Regions from separate parts of the Marinomonas sp. A3A genome, predicted to be linked through region 2. Evidence: predicted binding sites of a transcription regulator. Region 2 holds the regulator's gene; each other region holds the start of a gene.
What was found. Region 2 encodes LexA, which represses DNA repair genes until DNA is damaged. Its sites were predicted from a motif close to TACTGTNTANNTANACAGTA; they were not measured.

Region 1 (6,031 bases), 1.5 Mb from region 2:
ATCATTCGCTTCTGCATGTTATCGGTTACGAAGAGGGGTGGGGCTATTGGCTGAATATAATGGGTGTGGACATTGTTGATTCGTCAGTGGGCATGCAATTCGATACGCTTGTTTCTACATTGCGCATGGCAGAACTTGGGCAAGGTGTGGCCTTGGCGCGTTCTTCTATGGTTGAAGACATGTTGAATGAGGGAAAACTAGTCGCGCCGTTTGGACAAGGCATTGAAGCCAGTGAATCGTTTTATTTAGTGCGACGATCTGGTGCTGAATTACATGGTGCTGCGGCTGTGTTTTTCGATTGGTTGGTTAGACAGACTCATATGTCTAAATAAGTGTCTTATTGAAAATAGGTGATCTGTTGATTGAGGCCTTTCGTATAATGCATATCATGGTTATTACTTAAGGGCATATTTTGACTCCAGACTATATTTTGACTCCAGATAAGTCACGAATTATCGAAATGGCTTGGGAAGATCGCACGCCATTTGAAGCCATTCAAACTCTTTATGGTCTTTCAGAGCCTGATGTTATTTTGTTAATGCGCAGCAATCTAAAATCTAAAGCCTTTAAAAATTGGCGGGCTAGAGTATCTGGGCGTGCAAGTAAACATTTGGCGCTGCGCAATCCTGATGTTTCTCGTGGTTACTGTAAAACGCAGTATAAAATCCGCGCTAACAAAGGTTACTAATTATTTGAGCCATTATTAGCTTCGGAGTAATGAAAGTGATGCTGCATTACGCGGCATCACTTTCACGAAAATCGACTAGTTCGTCATCAAACACTACGTTGCTTTCATCTTCGTTATATACCACATCTTCATCTGGTTCTATCACTAGGTCTTCAAGCGTTTTTTTAGGCGCAGTTTCTGCTAGATCAAGCTGTGCGCTGGCAGCCTTGTTTGCTTTTTTAGTTTTCTGAGGGCTTTTCTTTTTGTTACTAAAGACGTCTAAAATAGAGTCTTTGTTCTGTGCAAGATACATGGAAAGCGCTTCTTTTTGACTGTGATCTCCAGCTAGTTCGCTTTGATCCAAAATCTCATATAGCGCTTCAGCAGTATCCAACAATTTGTCGTACGCATCGGCTTCCGCTTTTGAAGTAAACGTCATTTTTTCGATTCCATCGCGTTCTACAACATATTTGATAATTACAGGCATAATCCACCTCGTGAAAAATAATACTGTATAAATATACAGTTATTTTTCGTTGTTTGTCTAGCGCTTTTATTTGTTGATCCTAACAATGATTGTTAAAGTAGCCTGCTCAATAAAGGAAACACTTTTTATGCCTGTTGATTTTTCCCAATTAGACTTTTCCATTCTGATGGATCACGTTGAGATTGTTTTAACAGTCGCTTGGATTTTATTGTCTTACATTGTTCGACGTTACACTAAGCGCGCTATTCGACTCCATCAAAAGATTGAACACGATAAGAAACGTCAAAGAATTAATACCGTCGACAATATATTTAACCTGTTTTTGGTGGTTGGTCTGGTTCTAATTTGGTCATCTGAATTGCAAAATATTGCTATCTCAATCGCCGCCTTCATGGTGGCATTGGTTATCGCAACGAAAGAATTTATCGCCTGTATCGTTGGTGCGTTTTATCGCGCTAGTACACGGCCGTATCAAGTTGGTGACTGGATACGTATCGCTAATTATGAAGGTGAAGTGACCGACAGTGACTGGCTATCGACAACCTTATTTGAAGTCGACTTGAAAGGAGCAAGTTATACTTATACAGGCCGGACAACGGTTGTCCCGAATAGTGTTTTATTGCAGCATACAGTGCAAAATTTAAACTACATGCGCCGTTATGTGACGCATACGTTTTCTATTTCTCGTCATGCGGATGATGTGAACTTGTTTACGATAAAAGAACAGATTCTCGATAAAATTCGCCAATACAGCGAGCATTTTCACGATGTGGCTATTCGTTATAACAGCCTCATTGAGAAACGTTTGGACATCAAGATTTCAGGCCCCGAGCCGCGAGTTCGAATTACAACAACGGTTGAAGGCTATAACGTTTTTACTATTTCATTGTTCTGCCCAACCGATGAAGCGGTTGAAATAGAGCAAAAAGTCACCGAAGATTTTATGAGATTCTGGTATGAAAAACGCGACATGAATGCTAACGGAGTACAGGAAGAATGATGCGATTTACTCGTACTATTGCAACTCTTATGCTGATATCAACTTCAGTGCTTTTGGTCGGTTGTAATAGCTTCCGTGTCAGCGAAGATGATGTAAATAAAGAAGTTGCTAAGCAATTAGCTCAGCCACAGGAAAATCATATTCAGCTGACTTTAGACAGTAATACCCTCAATCTGGACCTTTTGGTAACATCTGCACAGATCGATTTTACCGAGCGCGATGGTGGTCTGGTACTTGTTGATCTTATGAGTAAAATGACCGGTACTTTAACTGCATTTGGTCAGACTTTTTCACTGACTACAAATGTGAACCCTTCTTTTGAATCTGGTGTGAGAATCGAAGAAGATCGCTTGTATTTGGTCGCGCCAAAAATCACCCAAATTGAGGTAGAAGGTTCAAGCTTTAACGACAAAATGCTGCGATCTACTTTAGGATCCTTACATGATGATTTTGAAAAGGCGCTGGTGCAGTATTTTGATGAACATCCAGTCTACGTACTAAACCATTCTCCATTTGAAAAAACCGCCGCGTCCTTGGTGAAAGACATCATTATTAAAGAAGATTTCTTAGAGCTTTCTATTTTTTAGGTAAGACGGGTCTAGGTAAGTTTCTACATAGTCACTATAATGCCCCAATACTACAGAACCCGATAGACTAAGCCTTAGCGCTTAATTATTGAATTAAAAATGAGGAAACAGCATGTCGATTGCAGACAATCAAGTCGTTCAATTTCACTATACTTTGCGTCATGGCGAAGAGTTGATCGAAACTTCTGCGGGTAAAGATCCAGCGGCGTATTTACATGGCCACGGTAATGTTATTCCAGGGCTTGAAAAAGCAATGGAAGGAAAAGAAGTCGGTGACGAGTTTGAAGTTACCGTTGCTTGCGCTGATGCCTATGGTGAGCGTCATGAAGATCGTCAGCAACAAGTACCAGTCAAACATCTACAAGGCGCGAAACGCTGGAAAGCTGGCATGGTTGCTATGGTGCAAACCGACAAAGGTATGCGTCAGGTAACCGTCGTGAAAGTAGGTTTGAAGCACGCCACGGTTGATTTGAATCACCCATTGTCTGGTAAAGACCTGACTTTCAACATTCAAATCGTTGACTCTCGTGAAGCGACGAATGATGAAATTGCTCATGGTCATGCGCACGGTGTTGGTGGTCATCATCACTAAGAGCAAAGCTCTTTAAGTATTGTTGTTTACAAAGAAAGCCCCTGTTATGGATGACATAGCAGGGGCTTTTGCGTTTTATCCTTTTATTTTTTGAGTTGTGAGGAAACGACTGATTTGAATCAAGTAATCGCAGCAAATAGTTAAATTTAATAAGAATCGTTATCAACTACTTGACAGGTCTCGCCTTCATGCACATTATTGATAATAGTTATCATTTATGTTGTTAGATTTTCAGAGGGCAAAGCGATGAGTCATTATTTAGTGCCATTTTCAGTACTCGAGCAGACCATTCAGGGCGGGCAGTGTGCAGATTCCCCAGAAGTGCTCTATCATTATTTGAACTTAACAGAAGAGTACGCTGAGCGATTGAACATTACCGATGCAACTTTGCTGCATCAAAGAGTGTTTAATGTGTTGCTGGATACGGTTTGTGATACCAGTGTTGCGCCTCACTGGCGCCAGACTTGTTTAGATAAGGTGTATTTGCCCTTGTCACACCTCAAACATTTAATTGTGACGTATCAAGATGCCAAGAACTATTTCAAGATGGAGCATAATTTACGAATTTTGAGCCATTACTTTATTTCTTCCTTCGAACAATAAGGACATCATTTACTAATGAAAATGCGTATTGAAAAAGATAGCATGGGCGAATTAGAAGTCCCAGAAAAAGCACTCTATGGCGCCCAAACACAACGAGCCATTAACAACTTTCCTATCAGCGACGAGCCACTTCCAGAAGCCTTTATTCGCTCTCTTATCTTAATCAAGGCCGCCGCTGCACGAGCTAATGAATCCCTTGAATGCATAACGCCTGAAATGTCTAAAGCGATTCAAAATGCCTGTGACGAACTTCTAAACACCGATGATTTGATGCAGCATTTTCCTGTGGATGTATTTCAAACAGGCTCGGGTACCAGCTCGAATATGAATGCTAACGAAGTGATCGCAACCATTGCCAGTAAAAAGTTGGGAGCACGCGTTAATCCAAATGATCATGTGAATTATGGTCAAAGCAGCAACGATGTTATTCCTAGTGCTATTCATGTCAGCGCCACATTGGAATTAACTGGTCATCTTTTGCCTGTATTGGTTCATCTAAAAGACACTATTCTAGAGAAAGGCACAGCTCTGGCGGGATACACTAAAACTGGCAGAACACATTTGATGGATGCTATGCCAGTTCGCATGGATCAAACCTTTCATGCTTGGGCGGCTCAGCTGCAAGATCATATCGATAACTTAACCTATCTGGAGAACAAAACGACTCAATTGGCGCAAGGAGGTACCGCAGTGGGAACGGGTATTAATGCCCATCCAGAATTCGCTGAACTATTTGCCAAAGAACTGTCTAACCTAACAAATGTCACTTTCAGCCAGGGTAATAACTTTTTTGCCTTGATTGGTTCTCAAGATACTGCTGTTGCCTTATCTGGTCAGTTAAAAGCGGTAGCGGTGACTTATATGAAAATTGCCAATGACCTTCGTTGGATGAATTCTGGCCCATTAGCAGGGTTAGGTGAAATTTCCCTACAAGCCTTGCAACCAGGTTCATCTATTATGCCAGGTAAAGTGAATCCAGTGATTCCAGAAGCAACGGCTATGGTCGCGGCGCAGGTGATAGGTAATGACGCGGCGATTACCATAGGTGGGCAATCCGGTAATTTCGAATTGAACGTCATGTTACCAATGATTGCCAAGAATCTATTAAACAGTATCAAGCTGCTGGCAAACAGTGGGCAGCTTTTGGCTGACAATGCTATTGCGACACTAGTGGTAAATGAAGATAAATTGAACCAAGCATTGCATCGTAATCCTATTTTAGTGACCGCACTTAATCCGATTATTGGTTATGGCAAAGCCGCAGAAATTGCCAAAAAGGCTTACAAAGAAGGTCGTCCAGTGGTGGATGTTGCCGAAGAAGAAACAGACATTAGCCGAGAAGAATTACTTACTTTATTAGATCCAGCCAAGCTAACCCACGGGGGGATTTAATAAAGTGGAGAAAAGGTTTCCTTATTTGGTTGTTCCCTTACCTAATAAGGAAAACGAGCCAGCGCCCGCGCTGGCTTTTTTTTGTCTTGGCGCTATTCTTTTCAGCATAAGCAAAACTTACTTGTTAAGCGCTTTTTTAGGTGTGATGTTGGTTAGCTTGCGATCTTATATACCACTCATGTTGCATCCCTAATTTATTAAGAATGTGCATAAAACAATCAATTTTCAAAAACACCATTAAATAGTGCAGCGCTAATATTGACGGGTTGAGGGCATAATAGCGATAATTTAATTGCCTAGGCATCTATTGCATAGGCAATTTTCTTTATGTCACTCTAACTAGGCTGAAAATGACTCAATCCCCCCAAGACTCTCATGAGTTTTTATTTACTAATATTGGATTTTTACTCGGTAAAACCAATCAGATAAAAGATCGTTTACTTGATCAATTCTTGATTGAAGAGGACATTACAGCGGGTCAAGTTAAGGTGCTGTTTAGACTTTATTTCCAAAATAATCAGCGTTCTTCTGATATTAGTAAGTCATTAAACGTTGATGGCGGTGCAATGACGAGAATGTTGGATCGGCTGGAGAAAAAACACTTAATTCAGCGAATAGCTGATCCTGATGACCGTCGTTCCGTTTTAATTAAATTAACTGACAACGGCCATATTGTGACATCCCGTGCTATTCCTCTTGCTCA
Region 2 (6,031 bases):
GTTGCTCGTTTAAATGATGCGAAATACCTAGTTAGTAGTCGAGAGGACAAGCCAACAAGCAGCAAGCCATCTGCGCCGTTCATTACTTCTACGTTACAACAAGCGGCAAGCACTCGCTTGGGCTATGGTGTTAAGAAGACCATGATGCTTGCTCAGCGCCTGTATGAAGGTGGTTATATCACTTACATGCGTACTGACTCGACCAATTTAAGTGTTGATGCGGTAGAGGCGTTGAGAGGCTATATTCTTTCCAACTTTGGTGAGGCTTATTTACCAGCTGATCCTATTCGTTACAGTAGCAAAGAAGGCGCTCAAGAAGCGCATGAAGCCATTCGGCCTTCTGATGTGAATGTGCGTGTGGATGATTTACTTGGCATGGAAAAAGACGCGCATCGCTTGTACGATCTGATTCGTAGCCAATTTATGGCCTGCCAAATGACGCCTGCGGAATACACCTCTACAACTATTACTGTGACCAGTGGTGAATACGAGTTTAAAGCCAAGGGACGTATTTTGCGCTTTGATGGTTATACTCGCGCTATGCAGACGGTTGCTAAAAAAGGCGAAGATAATATTTTGCCAGACGTGGGGCAGGGTGAATATCTGGCGCTTAAAGAGTTATTGCCTGAGCAGCATTTTACTAAACCTGTAGCACGTTTTAGTGAAGCAAGTTTGGTTAAAGAGCTTGAAAAGCGCGGAATTGGCCGCCCATCAACTTATGCCTCTATCATTTCTACGATCCAAGATCGTGGTTATGTGCGTGTTGAAAATCGTCGTTTTTATGCTGAAAAAATGGGTGATATCGTTACTGAGCGCTTGGTCGATAGCTTTAATTCTTTGATGAATTTCAGTTTTACGGCTCAAATGGAAGAGCAGCTAGATGATATTGCTCAAGGTAATAAAGATTGGATTAAAACGCTTAATGCGTTTTATAAAGATTTTAGCTCGGTGTTAGCTAAAGCAGAATCGCCAGAAGGCGGCATGATGCTAAATGAGCCAACGCCAACAGACATAGAATGCCCAACCTGCTCTCGACCAATGCAGATCCGTACTGCGAGTACAGGTGTGTTCATGTCTTGTTCTGGTTATGCCTTGCCTCCAAAAGAGCGTTGCAAAGCAACCATCAACTTGACTCGTGGTGATGAAGCGATTGCCGTAGATGATGAAGAAGGCGAATCTAAAGCGCTTATTAATAAGCATCGATGCAAAATTTGTGGCTCGGCCATGGATAGCTATTTAATGGATGAGCATCGTAAACTTCATGTTTGTGGTAATAATCCGGCTTGTTCTGGTTACGAAGTAGAAACTGGTGTCTTTAAAATTAAAGGCTATGATGGCCCGACTCTTGAGTGCGATAAGTGTGGATCAGAAATGCAGCTTAAAACTGGCCGTTTTGGTAAGTACTTTGGCTGTACTAACGATGAGTGTAAAAATACTCGTAAGTTACTGAAGAGTGGTGAAGCTGCGCCACCGAAGATGGATCCAGTACCAATGCCCGATCTTGCTTGTCAAAAAGTAGAAGATCACTATGTGCTTCGTGACGGTGCAACGGGTTTGTTTTTGGCGGCAAGTCAATTTCCACGTAAACGCGAAACTCGTGCACCGTTGGTTGAAGAATTGCTCCCATACATGGATCAAATAGATCCTAAGTATCATTTTTTTGCAAAAGCGCCTAAAAAAGATTCTGAAGGTCGCCCAGCCATCATTCGATATAGCCGTAAGACGAAAGAGCAATATGTCATGACGGAAGAAGAAGGCAAGCCAACAGGTTGGAAGGCATTTTATGTTGGCTCTAAATGGGTGATTGAGGAAGGTAAGAAAAAATGAGCGGAGCCAGTTTAGCTAGCTTAACCAATCAAAAACTCGATACGGCAAGACGCTTTATTAAGCAGAGTCAAGACAGTGATGAGGCATGGTTAAAAGTCGGGCTGGAAAGCTCGGCTATTTTTCAGTTAAGAAGTGCTCTTAATGGTTTGCTGAAAGAAGTCACTGCCGCTTATTCGTTATCTGGGTCGCTGGATGTTGTTAAGTTATTGGTTGAGTCAGAAGATAAGCAAATTGTTATTCCTGTATTGGCAGAGTTGGCGGACTTGTCTTCGCGAACAGATTCCTGGTGTTCTCAGTTGAATCAAGCGTATTTGGTTCAGTTTGAATGCCGTTCTTCTATGTCATCAGTGGTACAAAGTGACAATCTGATTGGCCGTGGAAGTGATGCGGGTGCGTCTGTGAGTTTCTATTTGACCAAGTTGGTCGAATTGGTATTACGTTTTAGAGAAGAGTCATCAGAGTATTGAATATGAAAGAGTCCTACCTAGAAATTGTTGAGCTGGATAATGGCGATATTGTGCTGCGTCCAGCCAGTGAAGATGGTGAGGAAACCGTTCCATTAGCAACATTGCAGATTTCAGATGATACTCGATCTTATTTAAAAGACCGTTACTTTGAGTTGGCAAAATGTATGTTCCATGCGGGCATTGATTTTGTATATTCAGATGATTCGTTTTTTGATGAAGATTCAGAGTATATTGATGACGAAGATTTCCGTCCTAAGATTTTGCACTAAATCATCTTTGATGATGTCGATGGAATGAAGTATGAACTGAAATAAAAAAGCGAAGCCTAAGCTTCGCTTTTTTATTTACAAGGTGCGGATTTGGAGGGTCTTACTTAAAGCCCTTGACGAATCACACCAACAGATAAACCTTCAATGGCGAACTCTTCGCTTTCAAGGTCGACAATGATGTCGTTGAATTCTTCATTCTCTGGAATTAGTCGAACGATACTGCCTTTTTGCTCGAAGCGTTTAACCGTTACTTCGTCACCAATACGGGCCACGACAATTTGGCCGTTGCGCACTGTGGTGGTTTTATGGACGGCTAATAGGTCTCCTTCCATGATTCCGATGTCTTTCATGCTGGTTCCCGAGACAGACAAGAAGTAATCGGCTTGTGGAGAGAACATGTTTGCAGGGATGTTCACATGGGAAGCAATGTTTTCCTGAGCTAAAATAGGGTAACCTGCAGCGACTTTGCCGATAACAGGTAAGCCAAGGTCCGCTGTTGGGTCGTCATTTGAAGCACGATCAATTAAGCGTATTCCCCTTGATGCGCCAGACAGCATCTCTATTGCACCTTTTTTACTTAAGGCCTTTAGATGCTCTTCGGCGGCGTTAGGAGATTTAAACCCAAGCCGGCGCGCTATTTCTGCTCTAGTCGGTGGAAAACCTGTTTCACTAATAAATTCGCGAATGGTTTCTAGTACGTCAGATTGTCTTTTGGTTAATTTAATCATAGGTTATCTGGTTGTTTATACAGTTACTGTTATTATATACAGCATTCCTAACTATACTCAATGATATAAATGCTTTCAGACGAACTAAAAAAACAGATTCAACTTGCATACCGAGCATCTTTAGATGCGAAGTCCCATAAACCAAGGGCTGGACAGCGCCAGATGATTGGTGCGATCGCTCGAACCTTGGGTAACATTAAGCAAGGCTCGGAAGGTGAGCGCCTTGAAGAGAAGCATGTTGCCGTTATCGAGGCTGGAACAGGCACGGGTAAAACCTTGTCTTATTGTCTTGCGGCGATTCCTATCGCAAAAGCCCGTGGTCTCAAATTAATTATTTCTACTGCAACTGTGGCGCTTCAAGAGCAGATTTTGCATAAAGAATTGCCTGATTTGCTTGAGCATACAGAGCTGACTTTTAAATACACTCTTGCGAAAGGGCGAGGGCGTTATTTATGCTTGAATAATCTTGAGGGGTTTCTGAGCTCAGAAGAGCAGTCAATGGACGATATGTTTGCTGGGCTTTTTGAGCAACATCTACATTCAGATGATATCAATACGGTTCTATATCAAGAAATGGACGCAGCTTTGCAAAAAGGCGATTGGGACGGTGATAAAGATAATTGGGCTGGCATCGTTCGAGATCAAGATTGGCGTCGCTTAACCACAGATCATCAGCAATGCACCAATCGTAATTGTGCTAATTATTCGGCTTGTCCATTTTTTAAAGCGCGTGCTGAGATTGAAGTGGCCGATGTGATCGTTGCCAACCACGATTTGGTGTTGGCTGATTTGTCATTGGGCGGCGGTGCAATACTGACACCACCAAAAGAAACCATCTATGTTTTTGATGAGGGTCATCATCTTCCTGATAAAGCGATAGGGCACTTTCGTCATGAAGTTCGTTTGCAGCAAAGCATTACTTGGTTGCGTCAGTTGGAAAAAAATCTGGTTAATTTGAAGCAAGAGCTAACAGACGATGTTAGTTTAACGGGGCAGTTATTATTAAAAATCCCTCAGCAAATCCAAAGCATTGTTAACTTCATCCAATACGCACAGCAAGGTTTAGCTCCTTATATTCAGGGCTTGGGCTTGGACCAAGAAAATAATCAACACCGATTTGAATTCGGTCAGATTCCAGATGAGCTGCGTCAGTTGTCTTATAGTTTGCAAACGTCTTATCAAAAATTATTCAACAATATTGAAAGCATCCAAGACGAATGTAAAAAGACTAAGCAAAATGAAGGGATGGGCGTGACACCTGAAACAGCGGAAACTTGGCAACCAATTTTGGGTGTCATTCTTGGTCGTTTAGAACAATGCATTGGGCTATGGCGTTTGTATTCTACCGTTGATGATCAGAACTACCCTCCTAATGCTCGTTGGTTGGTGTTATCTGGTCAAGGGATGGAGCAAGATATTGAACTCGGTGGTTCTCCTATTCTTGCGGCGAACACATTAAAGCAGCAATTGTGGGATAAATGTTTCGGTGCTGTTGTTACGTCTGCTACGTTGACGGCGTTGAATCAATTTCATCGTTTTAATATGCGCTCAGGTGTGCCTCGCGAGAGCGAATATCTGCGCGTTATTAGTCCGTTTAATTTTCAAGAAAATGGTCTTTTAGTGGTTCCAGATATGGAGAATGAACCTAATAGAGTAGAGCAACATACCGCCGAAATTGTTGCTTATTTAGATAAGCATGTTAATACGGAAAAGGGCAGTTTGGTGTTGTTTTCGTCTCGACGTCAGATGGAAGAAGTGGCTCAGTCTGTGTCTGCTGGTTTGCAAGAAATACTCTTGATGCAAGGTGAGCAATCTAAACGAGTTATTTTAGATTCGCATAAGTCTCGTATCGATGACGGAAAGGGGAGTTTGCTGCTAGGTTTAGCCAGCTTTGCCGAAGGTGTGGATTTGCCAGGTGATTATTTGACCTGCGTGTATATCGCCAAGATTCCTTTTGCGGTACCAGATGATCCCGTTGAAGCGACACTCGCTGAATGGATTCAGAAGCGTGGTGGTAATCCATTTATGGAGATAACCATACCGGATGCCTCTTTACGCTTAGTGCAGGCGACTGGACGGTTACTGAGAAGCGAGAAAGACACGGGTGAAATACATATTTTGGACAAGCGCTTGCGGACTAAACGTTATGGTTTGCAGTTAATTAATAGCTTGCCGCCGTATAACTATCAGTAGCTTTGGAAGGTGCAAATAACAGATTTTTATCCACATGCTGAGATAAGATGTCTTATTCGTACCTTCTCTAGGTTCAACAAAGCGTAAGCAAGGGGTGATAAAGCTTTACCAATTAGGTACACTCCTTGCAAAGATTATTAACCTCAAAACACAATAGAAGCGTATAGATTCCAATATGGAAAACCAAACTCAAGAAGCACCATCAGAAACCACAGCAAAACCAAAACGTACACGTCGCCCAAATAAGCGTCCAAGAAATAATGATGATAGTCCTGCAAGTGTTCAAGCTAATACACAAGTAAGTAATGAGACAAAGCCTGCAGGGAATGCAAACTCTAAAATTTGGTCCATAGAAGATTTTCCTGTTGCTGATGTTGAAGGCAAGATGCGCTTCCACGACTTAAATCTTCCTGATCGAGTGATTAAGTCTATTGCTGAAATGGGGTTTGAATATTGCAGTGAAATCCAAGCTGAAACCTTGCCAATGACATTATTAGGTTATGACATTATTGGTCAGGCTCAAACCGGTACAGGTAAAACAGCTGCT
Region 3 (6,031 bases), 1.6 Mb from region 2:
GGAGATAGGTTGTCATAAATATCTTCTTGTTTAGGTGCGTTTTGAGCTGGTTTAGGTTTTGAGTTTGCTTTGTTTTTGGCTTGTGTTTTTGGTTTGCTGCGAGCGGGCAGTGAAGGTCTTTCTTTCGCTGGTCTATTATTGGTTGCTGTTTTTGCTTTTTTAGGAATCATTGATTCAGGTAAAGCTGGCTCGTTATTAACAGCGACGCCTTCTAGGTCTATACGTGGCTGACCAGACAATAGGCATTTCTTGTATCTGTCTGAGCGCGTATAAGCGGCTAGGGCGCGTTTTTGCTTGCTGGCATTGAAGTCATCGTCCAGCACCATGTCTTTGTCTATACCGACCTTTAGAGGCTTAGGTTGATTCCAGTCAAACGCTTTGGGATAACGGTCTTCAAGCATTTTGATCAGACGGCGATTATTTTTCTGATTCTTTTGACGCTTTTTTTGTTCAGGCGTCAGAGTCGCTGTCTCTGTGGTGCTGTCACTTGCTTCTGGTACGCTAATGTCGGTATCGACTAGTTTGTCGTCTTCTTGCAAGCCGTTAAGCTCAGGTTGTTGTGTGGTCATGTAATCAATCTGTTCTGTTGTCGTGGTTGTGGTGCTGCTTTCAGCATGCTCGTGTAATAAATCAAAGTTGAGTTGATATTCAACCGCGTTTGATTTTATTACTTTCTCAGAGGTAGATGCGTCATTTAAAAGGTCAAGAGAGTCTTCAATATAAAGCTGCAATTGGTCTTCAGTTGAGCGATCTGCCATATGTTGCAATAGATCCATTGAGGCGCTGTACTCAATGGAAGGATCGTTCTTTTCTTTTAATCTTTGTATTTCCTCGTTGGCACTTTCTAACTGCTTGGTTAGCCAGTTAATCCTTGCTTCGAGTTTAGCGATAAGTTGTTCCATAAAGACACAAGGCTCAATTTTTTATTGGAGTCAGCGGAATACTTGGTGTATTGCTTGTGCCAATCATTTCTTTTCGCTGATCCTCGTTTGGTAGGGTAATGGAAATATTGCTACCTTTCTGCCACCAAACGTAAGTCATTGTTATTAAAAAACTAGCAATGAAAATGGGTAATAATTTCATCTTACTCAGAAAGTAAGTCCTGCGCCAACCATGACGTGTCTGTCGTAGGTGTCACCGCTGCTGTTTAGTACTCTTACGAATATATCTAATCGTGATACATCTGATATCCCAATACGAAAACCTGCTTCTGGATAATAGACGGTACTGTCAAGAAATGACACGCCACCTCCTATAAATGACCACATTGGGATGCCAGGCAAAATTTGAAGTGCGGGTGTTGCGCTATAATAACGAGATCCTAAAGAGATGGAATTCTCGAATTCTTCGCCTGTGACAAATGACAAACCACCATAAAAAGAAATATTTTCTGGCAGAGTGTACTCCATTGATGCATCTATAATGGAGGTGACATTTGTCTCTCCTTCAGGGGTTGTTGGTCGCGCCGCTGTTGATGAAAAACTTACCAAACTCGCAATTTGACCTTCTGCTGATGCGTTGGCACTCACTAGAACTAAAGCTGCAAGTAGAATCGATTTCATTGTTTGTCGTCCATTTGATTTAAGCGATTTAGCATTTGGGAAAGAGATGATTCCCAATTTGACTGTTGCTCTTTGGTTTGAGTTAGTGTGTTTTGGATTTCACTTTTTTCTTCGCTAAGCTCGTAGTTTTGCATTTCTAATTCGGCTATACGTTTACGTAATGAGCCCATTTCTTCTACTGCTTCGTTAATACGTTGTTCTAGGTGGTGTAGTAGTTCGTTATTCATTGTATCTGTCCTAAAAAATAAAAATCGCCGTTTGTGTATGGGCGTAGTTGTATAAAATTACCAGGCAATCACGACATCCTGTTGTTGCACGTTTAATATATGAGAGTCAACAACGAGCTCTCCAACTGAAAAGTTAGGTTGCACCTGTTTTATTGTAACACTGATGTTTGCATTATTCAGCTGAGTTTGAGCAGATTGCAGCTGATTGAAAACCTCGTAACGTCGATAAACGTTGAATTTATCTCCTTGTTTAATTCCGGCTAATGATCCTGCTGCTATATGTATTCTATTGCCTTCTGTGCGAAAAATATTTGCTATGAAGGGTTGGCAACGCAGTTGTTCACTAGTATCTAATGCGCTTTCTTTGAGTGCCTGCTGAACAACTTTACCATAATGTACTGTCCAAAATTTTGCACTACCAAAACCTATCCTTGCGTGATCTGATATATCCCAATTACCTACTTCATTGTATCTATGTTCGAACAATAAGGCGCCACTGAAGCCATCATAAATATAGATATCGACCACAAAGTTTCTTTCTTTATCAATGTTTTCATCTAATAGGTCTTTGGCTTTCTTATCATCTGGATGCCTTAGGTATAGCTCCCCGATGTCTCTAATAACGCCGCTGACAATATATTGAACGCCTAGTTGTTCACTGATTCTTGTGACATTTGTCAGGGAGCCGTCATAATTGGTAGAGGATGGTGCGTTTATGAGGTCAGGATAAATTGCAATGTTAGTTGCTGTTAAGGCTCTTAAGTAGCCTTGTTTGTTTATTTCATCAGCTAAATCTTTTGGAAGCTCTCTGGAAATATTACTGAGCTCTCCCAATCTTGCTTGTTGAGGAACTTGTAATTCAAATCCTGTCACACCAACTGTTTTCTTGTAGTAGCTTGTTGGCCCTGTGCTGCACTGTGAATCTGGCGTGACATCTACGCGAGCTACAATAGTGAGGAAGTCTCCGTTTTGCTCCTCAGAAAGAATTCTAGCTTTTTGTACATAGCCTGAACTACGTATTTCTAAATTAGATTCGAGTTCACCATTATAGAGTTCATCTTTTATATTAACTCTGGATCCAGATTCTAAAACGGCTTGTTTTATAGCTTGTTGAGTGGCTCTATAGCGAGCGTCAGCAATATCATTATTATAAATAACGGCTTCACCGACAGCGGTAATGCTTTTCGCAAAACTGGCTGTTGATAATAAAAGCGTGATGGCTATGATTGGTAAGCGTTTCAAAAGTAACATCTGTTATTCAATGCTGTAAAAGTTGGTCGTTGGCGTTGTATTTTGAACATTCACGGCGCGATAACCTGGTTGAATTTTACAATTTGGATCGGATTGTATGTTGTTGGAGCCTAAACATTGACGAAAATTCTCTTGTAATGCCATTTCAACAACCGTTTCGAATGTGCCGTCTTCATGTTCACGTTGAGAAACGACTTTCGCTCCAACTAGGTAAGCATCAACATAGGTTCTTAACTCATCGTTTTGCATGACCATGTTGCTTAATGAACTTGAGCCATCAATTTTCAAACCATAGACTCGTTCTGATAAGTTTCTATAAGCATCTAACATAGAGCTGCGCATAGTCATAATGCGGGCTTGAGATTTTGTTAAGCGTCTATTAGACATCATTGCTGCGTAACCTGTGGCGGTAACAATGATTGGTTCTTGCTTGATAACAGCAATCGTGTTGTTTGCGTTTAAGGCACCATTCTGTACATAGGCTGACGAGCCGTTTCCTATTACGTTGCCGTTACAAGGAGCGACAGTAGTACAAGGCGTTCCATCTGCGCTTTGTTGGTAAAGACCTTGGCAACCAGCAAGTGTCATTGCACTTATGGTTATAAAAAAAATTCGAAGTGATAGTGTCATGTTGGTGCCCTTTGTATGAAATCTTTGCCTTAATGTCCTGCGTTGAAATAAGTGTGTTTTACATAGTGCGAATTCAACTGAACGACTTAGAACTGCAGGTGTTATTGTGAATAGTTTGCTTAAAAATCCTTTTATTTTTCAACATACCTAATCTAATGGACAAAATGTAAACCATTTTGCTCTCTAGCGTCCATGTTTGGGCGCTTAAAAAAGCGCTTTTTCTTTGTTTTTGATAGTAAAACTGTTATTTCAGCGCATATTTTTGAGTCTTCTCAATTATTTTACGTTCAGTGGCGTTTTTCTAGAAGGAACTTTACATATCTAATTGAGGTGGTGAAGGTGTTTTTGAGATGGTGTAGACTGTGTTTTTGTACAGTAATTTTTGGGATGTTATATTGCAGAATCGAAAGATTATTCATATAGATGCTGATTGCTTTTATGCTGCGATAGAAATGCGCGATGATCCAAATTTGCGAAATATTCCGATTGCTATTGGCGGTCCTGCAAGTGGCCGCAGTGTGTTATCCACTGCTAACTATGCTGCTCGTGTTTATGGTGTTCGTTCTGCTATGCCAACTTCTGTAGCAAAGCGCCTTTGTCCTGCTTTGCTCGTTATACCTGGAAACATGAATAAATACCGAATTGCGTCTGAGCAAATGCACGCTATTTTTCGAGAGTTTACTGATCTTATTGAGCCGCTATCGTTGGATGAGGCGTATCTTGATGTAACGCACTCACCGGATTTTCAAGGTAGTGCCACACGCATTGCAGAAGAAATACGCTCAAGAATATTTAAAGAGATAGGTATTACAGTTTCTGCAGGGGTGGCAACGAATAAGTTTATTGCTAAAGTGGCAAGTGATTGGGATAAGCCTGATGGCTTAACGGTTGTCACGCCAGAAAAGCAGTTTGAATTTGTTTCGAATGTTCCGGTGAAATTCATTTCAGGGATTGGCCGTGTTGCGCAAGAAAAGCTTGCAGCGCTTGGCGTGTTTAAGTGCTCAGATTTACAGGCGTTAGACTTTTCTGTTTTGCAAAAAAGTTTCGGAAGTATGTCATTTCGTTTATCTCAATTTGCCCTTGGTATTGATGATCGTCCAGTGACTGTTTCTCGGGAAAGAAAGAGTATTTCGGTGGAGCATACTTTTTCAAAAGATTTGCTTGATCTCAAAAAATGTCAGGCAGTTCTACCTATCTTGCTGAGCGATCTAAAAAAGCGTATGGCGGGAAGAGACTTCGAATCTCAGCTCAGCAAGTATTATCTCAAAGTAAAATTTGACGACTTTAAGCAGACAACAATAGAGCAACCAATTAAAGCCAAATTATCTGATGACGTGTTTTCACAACTACTGCAACAGGCTTATTCTCGGTCTCGACGCCCAGTTCGTTTAATTGGTGTCGGTTATCGTTTGTCTCCACCAGAGCCTCACCAATTAAATTTACCTTTTGTTTGAGTGTGTAAATTTTGATCAATTCCGTGATGCCTTACTATACTTAAGGGCGAATAATACGGAGGTGCTCATTATGTTGAAGCAACAGAGTAAGTTTGATTATACAAATCTAAGTATGCCTGATCCCTTGTCGCATCGGTTACGATTTGAAGTAGAGCAGACGTTGAGTTGTTTGTATGCAGATGCTTCTTTGGTGGATCAAATGGATGGATTGTATTTGCCTTTTTCTAATTGGTTGAGTCAAAAAGCTCATGCAGGTAAAGGTCCCTTAATTGTTGGCGTTGGAGGTGCGCAAGGGTGTGGGAAAACCACATTTTGTAGTGTTATTAGTCGAATTCTAAGTAAAGGATTCGACCTGAATTGTATTGTGATAAGTTTGGATGATTTATACAGTACTCGGCAAGATCGTATGAAGTTCGCTAGTAAAACAACCTCAATGTTTTCTGTACGAGGTGTACCTGGAACTCACGATGTAAGTTTTGCTCTTACGCTTTTTGAGCGATTGAAAAATCTTAAAGAGGGTGAGGTGATGAAGTTCCCTCGTTTTGATAAATCGATTGATGATCGAAAAGCGGTGCATCTATGGCAAGAAGTTCAGGGGCCTGTTGATGTAGTGCTATTTGAAGGTTGGTGTGTTGGTGCGCCGCCAATAGATGAAATGATGGATCAACCGCTTAATAAGCTTGAAGCAGAGATGGATGCCGATGGTCAGTGGCGTAATAAAGTGAATCAATTATTAAAAGATGACTACAGGCAGTTATTTGCACAAATTGATCTGATGGCTTGGATGCAAGCGCCAGATTATGAAGTCGTTTATCACTGGCGTAATAAGCAAGAGCGTGTTTTGGAAAATCACCTTCATGATATTCATGGCGTCTTACTGGATACAATTGACTTGAAGGTGATGTCT
Region 4 (6,031 bases), 2.1 Mb from region 2:
CCGCCACCTCTTGAGCGAACAAAGACGTTTCATCTTCGTCGTTCACGGCCTAAATCCTCTTTGATTTACTCATATTATTTAGCACACCACTATAGAACAATAAAGGCCCCTAAACAGGAGCCTTTATTACTTCAACACCAGTGCATCAAAGGATTACTAACTTATACGTAAGCTAGAACGGGATATCGTCGTCGAAATCATCAAAGTTTGGCGCTTGTTGAGGCTTTGGCTGTTGCGCTGGTTGCTGTGGCGCGCGCTGCTGTGGTGCTGCTTGAGCCGGAGCTTGCTGTGGCGCGCGCTGCTGTGGTGCTGCTTGAGCCGGAGCTTGCTGTGGTGCGTTACCCCAGCTGCCAAATGACTGAGGCTGAGCCGCTTGCGGTGCAGCCTGATGCGCTGGTTGTGCTGGCGCTTGGTAGCCGCCTTGAGGCTGATTAAAGCCACCACTTTGAGGTGCATGCTGCTGTGGAGCTTGTTGCGCAGGCGCTTGACCGTATCCACCTTGTTGAGGAGCAGCTGACTGTTGCGGCGCACTGCCATAGCCACCGCCTTGACCACCTTGCATTGAGTCGTAACCACCACCTTGTTGCCCTGCGTTATCGCCACGGCCATCCAGCAATTGCATTTCGTTCGCCACAATTTCAGTTGTGTAGCGTTTAATACCATCTTTTTCCCACTCACGAGTACGCAATGAACCTTCTACGTATACTTTAGAGCCTTTCTTAATAAAGTCGCCTGCGATTTGACCAAGACGGAAATTACCACGATCCATAAAAGCCACACGGTGCCATTCCGTACGCTCTTGCATTTGACCAGTTTGCTTGTCACGCCAGCTTTCTGTTGTTGCCAAGTTAACGTTTGCAACCGCTGCGCCAGATGGCATGAAACGCACTTCGGCATCGTTGCCTGCGTTACCTATCAAAATTACTTTGTTTATTCCACGTGCCATGACGTTCTTCTCCAACTAAAAGATAGAATAGTGTTTTACTTAAAGACGCACTTGCGGTGCCAGACGCACCAGAGCATCTTTGTCTAATATTTTTTTATCGACTTTCAGATAAGCGGTTTGCTCATCTTTAAAAATTTGCATACCTTCCACTCCTTGGATTTGCGCAAGTTGATCCGCCAACTTCGTTACTTCTTCATCTGTCATATTGGGCAGGCTAAACGCCAGACTACTTAACTGACGAGGTGCAGGCTGGATGGCACAAACAAGTGACCAAGCCAAAAACACCACGCCGACAACCCAAAAGACGCCACTGTTTGAATGATGTTGAAGCAGCCAACCGCCACCAACGCCACCCAAAAATGATCCCATAAATTGATGGGTAGAAAACACGCCCATCGCTGTGCCGCGATAACCAACTGGCGCTAACTTGCTAATAAGAGATGGCAACACAGCTTCCAGTGAGTTAAAGCCTACAAAATAAACCCATAACAACACCCCAAACACCCAAAGGTAAGGAGCCCATTGCAGCAATATCGAGCTTAAACCCAACAAAATCATTACGGCGATTAACACACCTTTTGTCTTGCCTTTTGATTCGGCAATAATCACCAATGGTAGCATACCTGCGAAGGCAAAACCCATGATAGCTAAGTAAAGCCAGCTATGCTCTGACAAGGGTAAATCAAATTGTTGAATCAACAAATTTGGCACAGTGACAAACAGCGCCGTTAGGCTTGCATGCAACAACAAAACACTCACATTCAGGAACCGTAGTTTCGAGTCTTTCAGCACCAAACCAAGAGCCTTAAGGCTCGGAGTCGTGTCACGTTTAAAGGTGTGCTGGACAATATTCGGCACAGCAAAAATGATCAAGAGTATGCCCAGTAAAGATAATGCAAAGGACAAATAAAACAGCCCAGAAAGTCCGACCAAGGCAAAAATCCAAGGCCCTAATACCAAAGACAACATAAACGAGGCGCCGATACTAATACCGACAATCGCCATGGCTTTGGTACGGTTTTGCTCTCTTGTTACATCACTCAATAACGCCATTAAAGTACTGGCAATAGCGCCCGCGCCCTGAACCGCTCGCCCAACAATCAATGTATTGATATTGCTCGCATTAGCACAGATCAAACTCCCTACAGCAAACAGCAACAGCCCGATAATAATGACACGTTTACGGCCGATTTTATCCGACCACATCCCCATCGGAATCTGCAAACTCGCTTGAGTCAGGCCATAGATACCGATCGCGGTGCCGATTAAAGCTGCATCCGCTCCAGTTAGCCCATCAGCTGCAACACTAATGACGGGCATAATTAGGAATAAACCTAACATTCGGAATAAATAGATCAGTGCTAAAGCAAGAACTGAACGTCGTTCAAGTAGATCCATAAGGAGGTTTCAACCGTTTAACTAGGTGGTTAAGAAAAAAGATTGTCAATTTTACAAAAAATACCGTTGAAGCTCCATTTCAACTACTGTAAAAATAGACAGTTATTTAATTTACTGACAGATTTCTTTCTGTTGATCGACTTCACATTGGAGACTCATGGATACCATTACCATACGCGGGGCCCGCACACACAATTTAAAAAATGTGGACCTAGACATCCCAAGAGACAAACTTGTGGTGATTACTGGCCTATCCGGCTCAGGTAAATCCTCTCTCGCTTTCGATACTTTGTACGCAGAAGGACAACGTCGCTATGTAGAATCCCTTTCGACATACGCTCGACAGTTTTTGTCCATGATGGAGAAACCAGATATAGACCACATCGAAGGTCTTTCACCTGCTATCTCTATCGAGCAGAAATCAACCTCTCATAACCCACGATCAACAGTCGGTACAATAACAGAAATCTACGATTATCTACGATTGTTATTTGCCCGTGCAGGACAACCACGCTGCCCAGATCATGGTGAGCCGCTAGAGGCGCAAACCATATCACAAATGGTTGATAAAGTTATATCGCTACCAGAAGAAACTAAGATGATGCTACTTGCACCGATCGTCAAGGATCGAAAAGGTGAGCACTTACACACTATCAGCGATCTACTTTCAAAAGGCTTTATTCGCGCGCGAATCAATGGCATCGTCGTCGACTTAGATGATGCGCCAGCATTAGAGAAAAACAAGAAACACACAATCGAAGTGGTTATTGACCGTTTCAAAGTTCGCTCCGATCTACAACTTCGTTTGGCAGAATCCTTTGAAACTTGTCTTGGCTTATCTGACGGTATCGCCAAAGTCATCAATATGGATGATGACCAAGAAGAATATATTTTCTCTAGTAAATTTGCCTGTCCAGTTTGTGGTTACAGCTTAACGGAATTAGAACCTCGTCTATTCTCATTTAACAACCCAAATGGTGCCTGCCAGACATGCGATGGATTAGGCACTCATCAAATGTTTGATCCAGATCGAATCATTCAAGATGAAACACTAACGCTTGCTGAAGGTGCGATCCGAGGCTGGGGCCGACGTAGTATTTTTTACTACCAGCAACTTAGCGCCTTAGCGAAACACTATGGATTCGACATAGAGTCGAAATACAAAGATATACCGAGCGATTTCAAGAAACGCATTTTACAAGGCTCAGGTAAAGACAAAATAGATTTCATCTACATCAATGAACGTGGCGACAAAATGACACGCTCTCATTCATTTGAAGGTGTCATCCCAAATTTGCAACGTCGCTATCACGAAACAGAATCTGATAGTGTGCGTGATGACCTTTCACAGTACATCAGCATTCAACCTTGCCCAGATTGCCATGGCTCTCGACTCAATCGGTCTGCTCGTAACGTCTTTATTGCTGAACAAACATTACCGGAAGTCGTGACCTACCCAATCGCAGAATGCTTGAAGTATTTTGAAACACTTGAACTTCCAGGATCACGCGGTGAAATCGCCTCTAAAATTCTTAAAGAGATACGAGACAGATTAACCTTCTTGGTAAACGTTGGCTTGGACTATCTAACATTAGATCGAAAAGCAGACTCACTATCTGGTGGCGAAGCACAACGAATCCGACTTGCTAGTCAAATTGGTGCCGGTTTAGTGGGGGTTATGTATATCCTTGATGAGCCGTCTATTGGTTTGCATCAACGCGATAACGAAAGACTGATAGCCACACTGACCAGACTAAGAGACCTAGGCAATACTGTCATTGTCGTTGAACACGATGAAGACGCCATACGTATCGCTGACTTTGTTGTCGACATTGGTCCTGGCGCAGGCATTCACGGTGGCGAAATTATCGCCAGTGGTACGCCACAAGACATAATGAATTGTCCTGAATCCATTACAGGACAGTTTCTAACAGGCAAACGCAAAATTGACATTCCAGCTATTCGTCATCAAGCCAAGGACAAACAATTCCTTAAGTTAGTAGGTGCAACAGGTAACAATCTAAATACTGTTGATCTTAAAATCCCTGTCGGTGTAATGACTTGTATCACTGGCGTTTCTGGATCTGGTAAATCGACATTAATAAACGGCACGCTGTACCCACTGGCCGCTACAGCACTTAATGGCGCAACAACACTTAAAGCGGCGCCTCATGAACGTATTGAAGGTTTAGAATTATTTGATAAGTGTGTGGACATTGATCAAAGCCCTATCGGACGCACACCAAGATCAAACCCAGCAACCTATACTGGCATCTTCACTCCAATGAGGGAACTGTTCTCAGCGACACAAGAATCTCGCTCACGAGGCTATAAGCCAGGGCGATTCAGCTTTAACGTAAAAGGTGGCCGCTGTGAAGCTTGCCAAGGCGATGGCGTAATCAAGGTTGAGATGCACTTTCTTCCTGATATCTACGTTCCTTGTGATACTTGTAAAGGTAAACGCTACAATCGCGAAACGTTAGAAATCCATTACAAAGGCAAGAACATTCACGAATGCTTAGAAATGACCATTGAAGACGCTAGAGAGTTCTTTGACCCGGTTCCTTCTATCGCAAGAAAGCTACAAACCCTGATAGACGTTGGTTTGGGTTATATTCGCCTTGGACAAGCGGCGACAACGCTTTCTGGCGGTGAAGCACAGCGAGTTAAACTGGCAAAAGAACTGTCTAAACGTGATACAGGTACAACACTCTATATTCTAGATGAGCCGACAACAGGCCTGCACTTTGCTGATATAGAACAGCTGCTAAAGGTGCTTCATCGATTAAGAGATCACGGCAACACCGTCGTTGTCATTGAGCATAACCTTGATGTGATAAAAACAGCAGATTGGATCGTAGATTTAGGCCCTGAAGGCGGCAGCGGCGGCGGATACATAGTCGCTGAAGGAACGCCTGAAGACATAGCAAAAGCAGAGAAGTCTCACACAGGACGATTCTTGAAACATATGCTAAATTAGTCATCACATAGAAAATAAAAAACCGGTAAATTTTTACCGGTTTTTTTGTGCCTGAACATCAGTTTAATTTTTGCAAAAAAAAGCCGAGCTATTTGCTCGGCTTTTTATTACAAACTGATATTACTCAGCGGCTTCTGTAACTGGACGATCGACCAATTCAACATAAGCCATAGGCGCGTTGTCACCTGTGCGGAAGCCACATTTAAGAATGCGAACATAACCACCAGGACGAGCTTGGTAACGAGGACCAAGTTCAGAAAACAATTTACCTACTGCATCTTTGCTACGAGTACGAGCAAAGGCAAGGCGACGATTCGCAACAGAATCAACTTTCGCCAATGTGATCAATGGCTCAGCAACACGACGTAGTTCTTTAGCTTTCGGCAACGTAGTTTTAATAACTTCGTGTTCGAACAAAGAAGCAGCCATGTTTTTAAACATCGCTTTACGATGTGAGCTAGTACGGTTTAAGTGACGTCCACTCTTACGATGACGCATTTTACATTCCTTACCAAACTACGGTGGTCAGGGAACAATGACCTAGCGAGCTAGAACTTTGCTATCGTCCTTCAAACTAGCCGGTGGCCAATTCTCTAAACGCATTCCCAAAGACAAACCACGCTGTGCTAAAACATCTTTGATTTCAGTTAACGACTTCTTACCTAGGTTAGGCGTCTTAAGAAGCTCAACCTCAGTACGTTGAATCA

Region 1: the regulator LexA is predicted to act here: its motif matches at 1,176-1,195, upstream of CYL31_RS20880 (YebG family protein).
Region 3: the regulator LexA is predicted to act here: its motif matches at 4,029-4,048, upstream of dinB (DNA polymerase IV).
Region 4: the regulator LexA is predicted to act here: its motif matches at 2,429-2,448, upstream of uvrA (excinuclease ABC subunit UvrA).

Annotation. Positions count from the first base shown of each region.
Region 1 covers NZ_CP025532.1:3,661,224-3,667,254, reverse strand. The annotation lists gene CYL31_RS17220 (LysR substrate-binding domain-containing protein) at 1-332, shown strand, start outside; gene CYL31_RS17215 (TIGR03643 family protein) at 413-688, shown strand; gene CYL31_RS20880 (YebG family protein) at 735-1,154, opposite strand; gene CYL31_RS17205 (mechanosensitive ion channel family protein) at 1,282-2,154, shown strand; gene CYL31_RS17200 (DUF1439 domain-containing protein) at 2,151-2,741, shown strand; gene CYL31_RS17195 (FKBP-type peptidyl-prolyl cis-trans isomerase) at 2,854-3,333, shown strand; gene CYL31_RS17190 (hypothetical protein) at 3,580-3,936, shown strand; gene CYL31_RS17185 (class II fumarate hydratase) at 3,952-5,328, shown strand; gene CYL31_RS17180 (MarR family winged helix-turn-helix transcriptional regulator) at 5,679-6,031, shown strand, end outside.
Region 2 covers NZ_CP025532.1:2,173,069-2,179,099, forward strand. The annotation lists gene topA (type I DNA topoisomerase) at 1-1,827, shown strand, start outside; gene CYL31_RS10040 (DUF6586 family protein) at 1,824-2,294, shown strand; gene CYL31_RS10045 (hypothetical protein) at 2,297-2,563, shown strand; gene lexA (transcriptional repressor LexA) at 2,668-3,291, opposite strand; gene dinG (ATP-dependent DNA helicase DinG) at 3,361-5,484, shown strand; gene CYL31_RS10060 (DEAD/DEAH box helicase) at 5,660-6,031, shown strand, end outside.
Region 3 covers NZ_CP025532.1:3,781,696-3,787,726, reverse strand. The annotation lists gene CYL31_RS17815 (ProQ/FINO family protein) at 1-902, opposite strand, end outside; gene CYL31_RS17810 (hypothetical protein) at 1,089-1,562, opposite strand; gene CYL31_RS17805 (cell division protein ZapB) at 1,559-1,789, opposite strand; gene CYL31_RS17800 (flagellar assembly protein FlgT) at 1,847-3,040, opposite strand; gene CYL31_RS17795 (LPP20 family lipoprotein) at 3,044-3,670, opposite strand; gene dinB (DNA polymerase IV) at 4,066-5,124, shown strand; gene CYL31_RS17785 (hypothetical protein) at 5,195-6,031, shown strand, end outside.
Region 4 covers NZ_CP025532.1:4,299,472-4,305,502, forward strand. The annotation lists gene smrA (DNA endonuclease SmrA) at 1-46, opposite strand, end outside; gene ssb (single-stranded DNA-binding protein) at 173-946, opposite strand; gene CYL31_RS20090 (MFS transporter) at 986-2,344, opposite strand; gene uvrA (excinuclease ABC subunit UvrA) at 2,502-5,324, shown strand; gene rplQ (50S ribosomal protein L17) at 5,445-5,822, opposite strand; gene CYL31_RS20105 (DNA-directed RNA polymerase subunit alpha) at 5,865-6,031, opposite strand, start outside.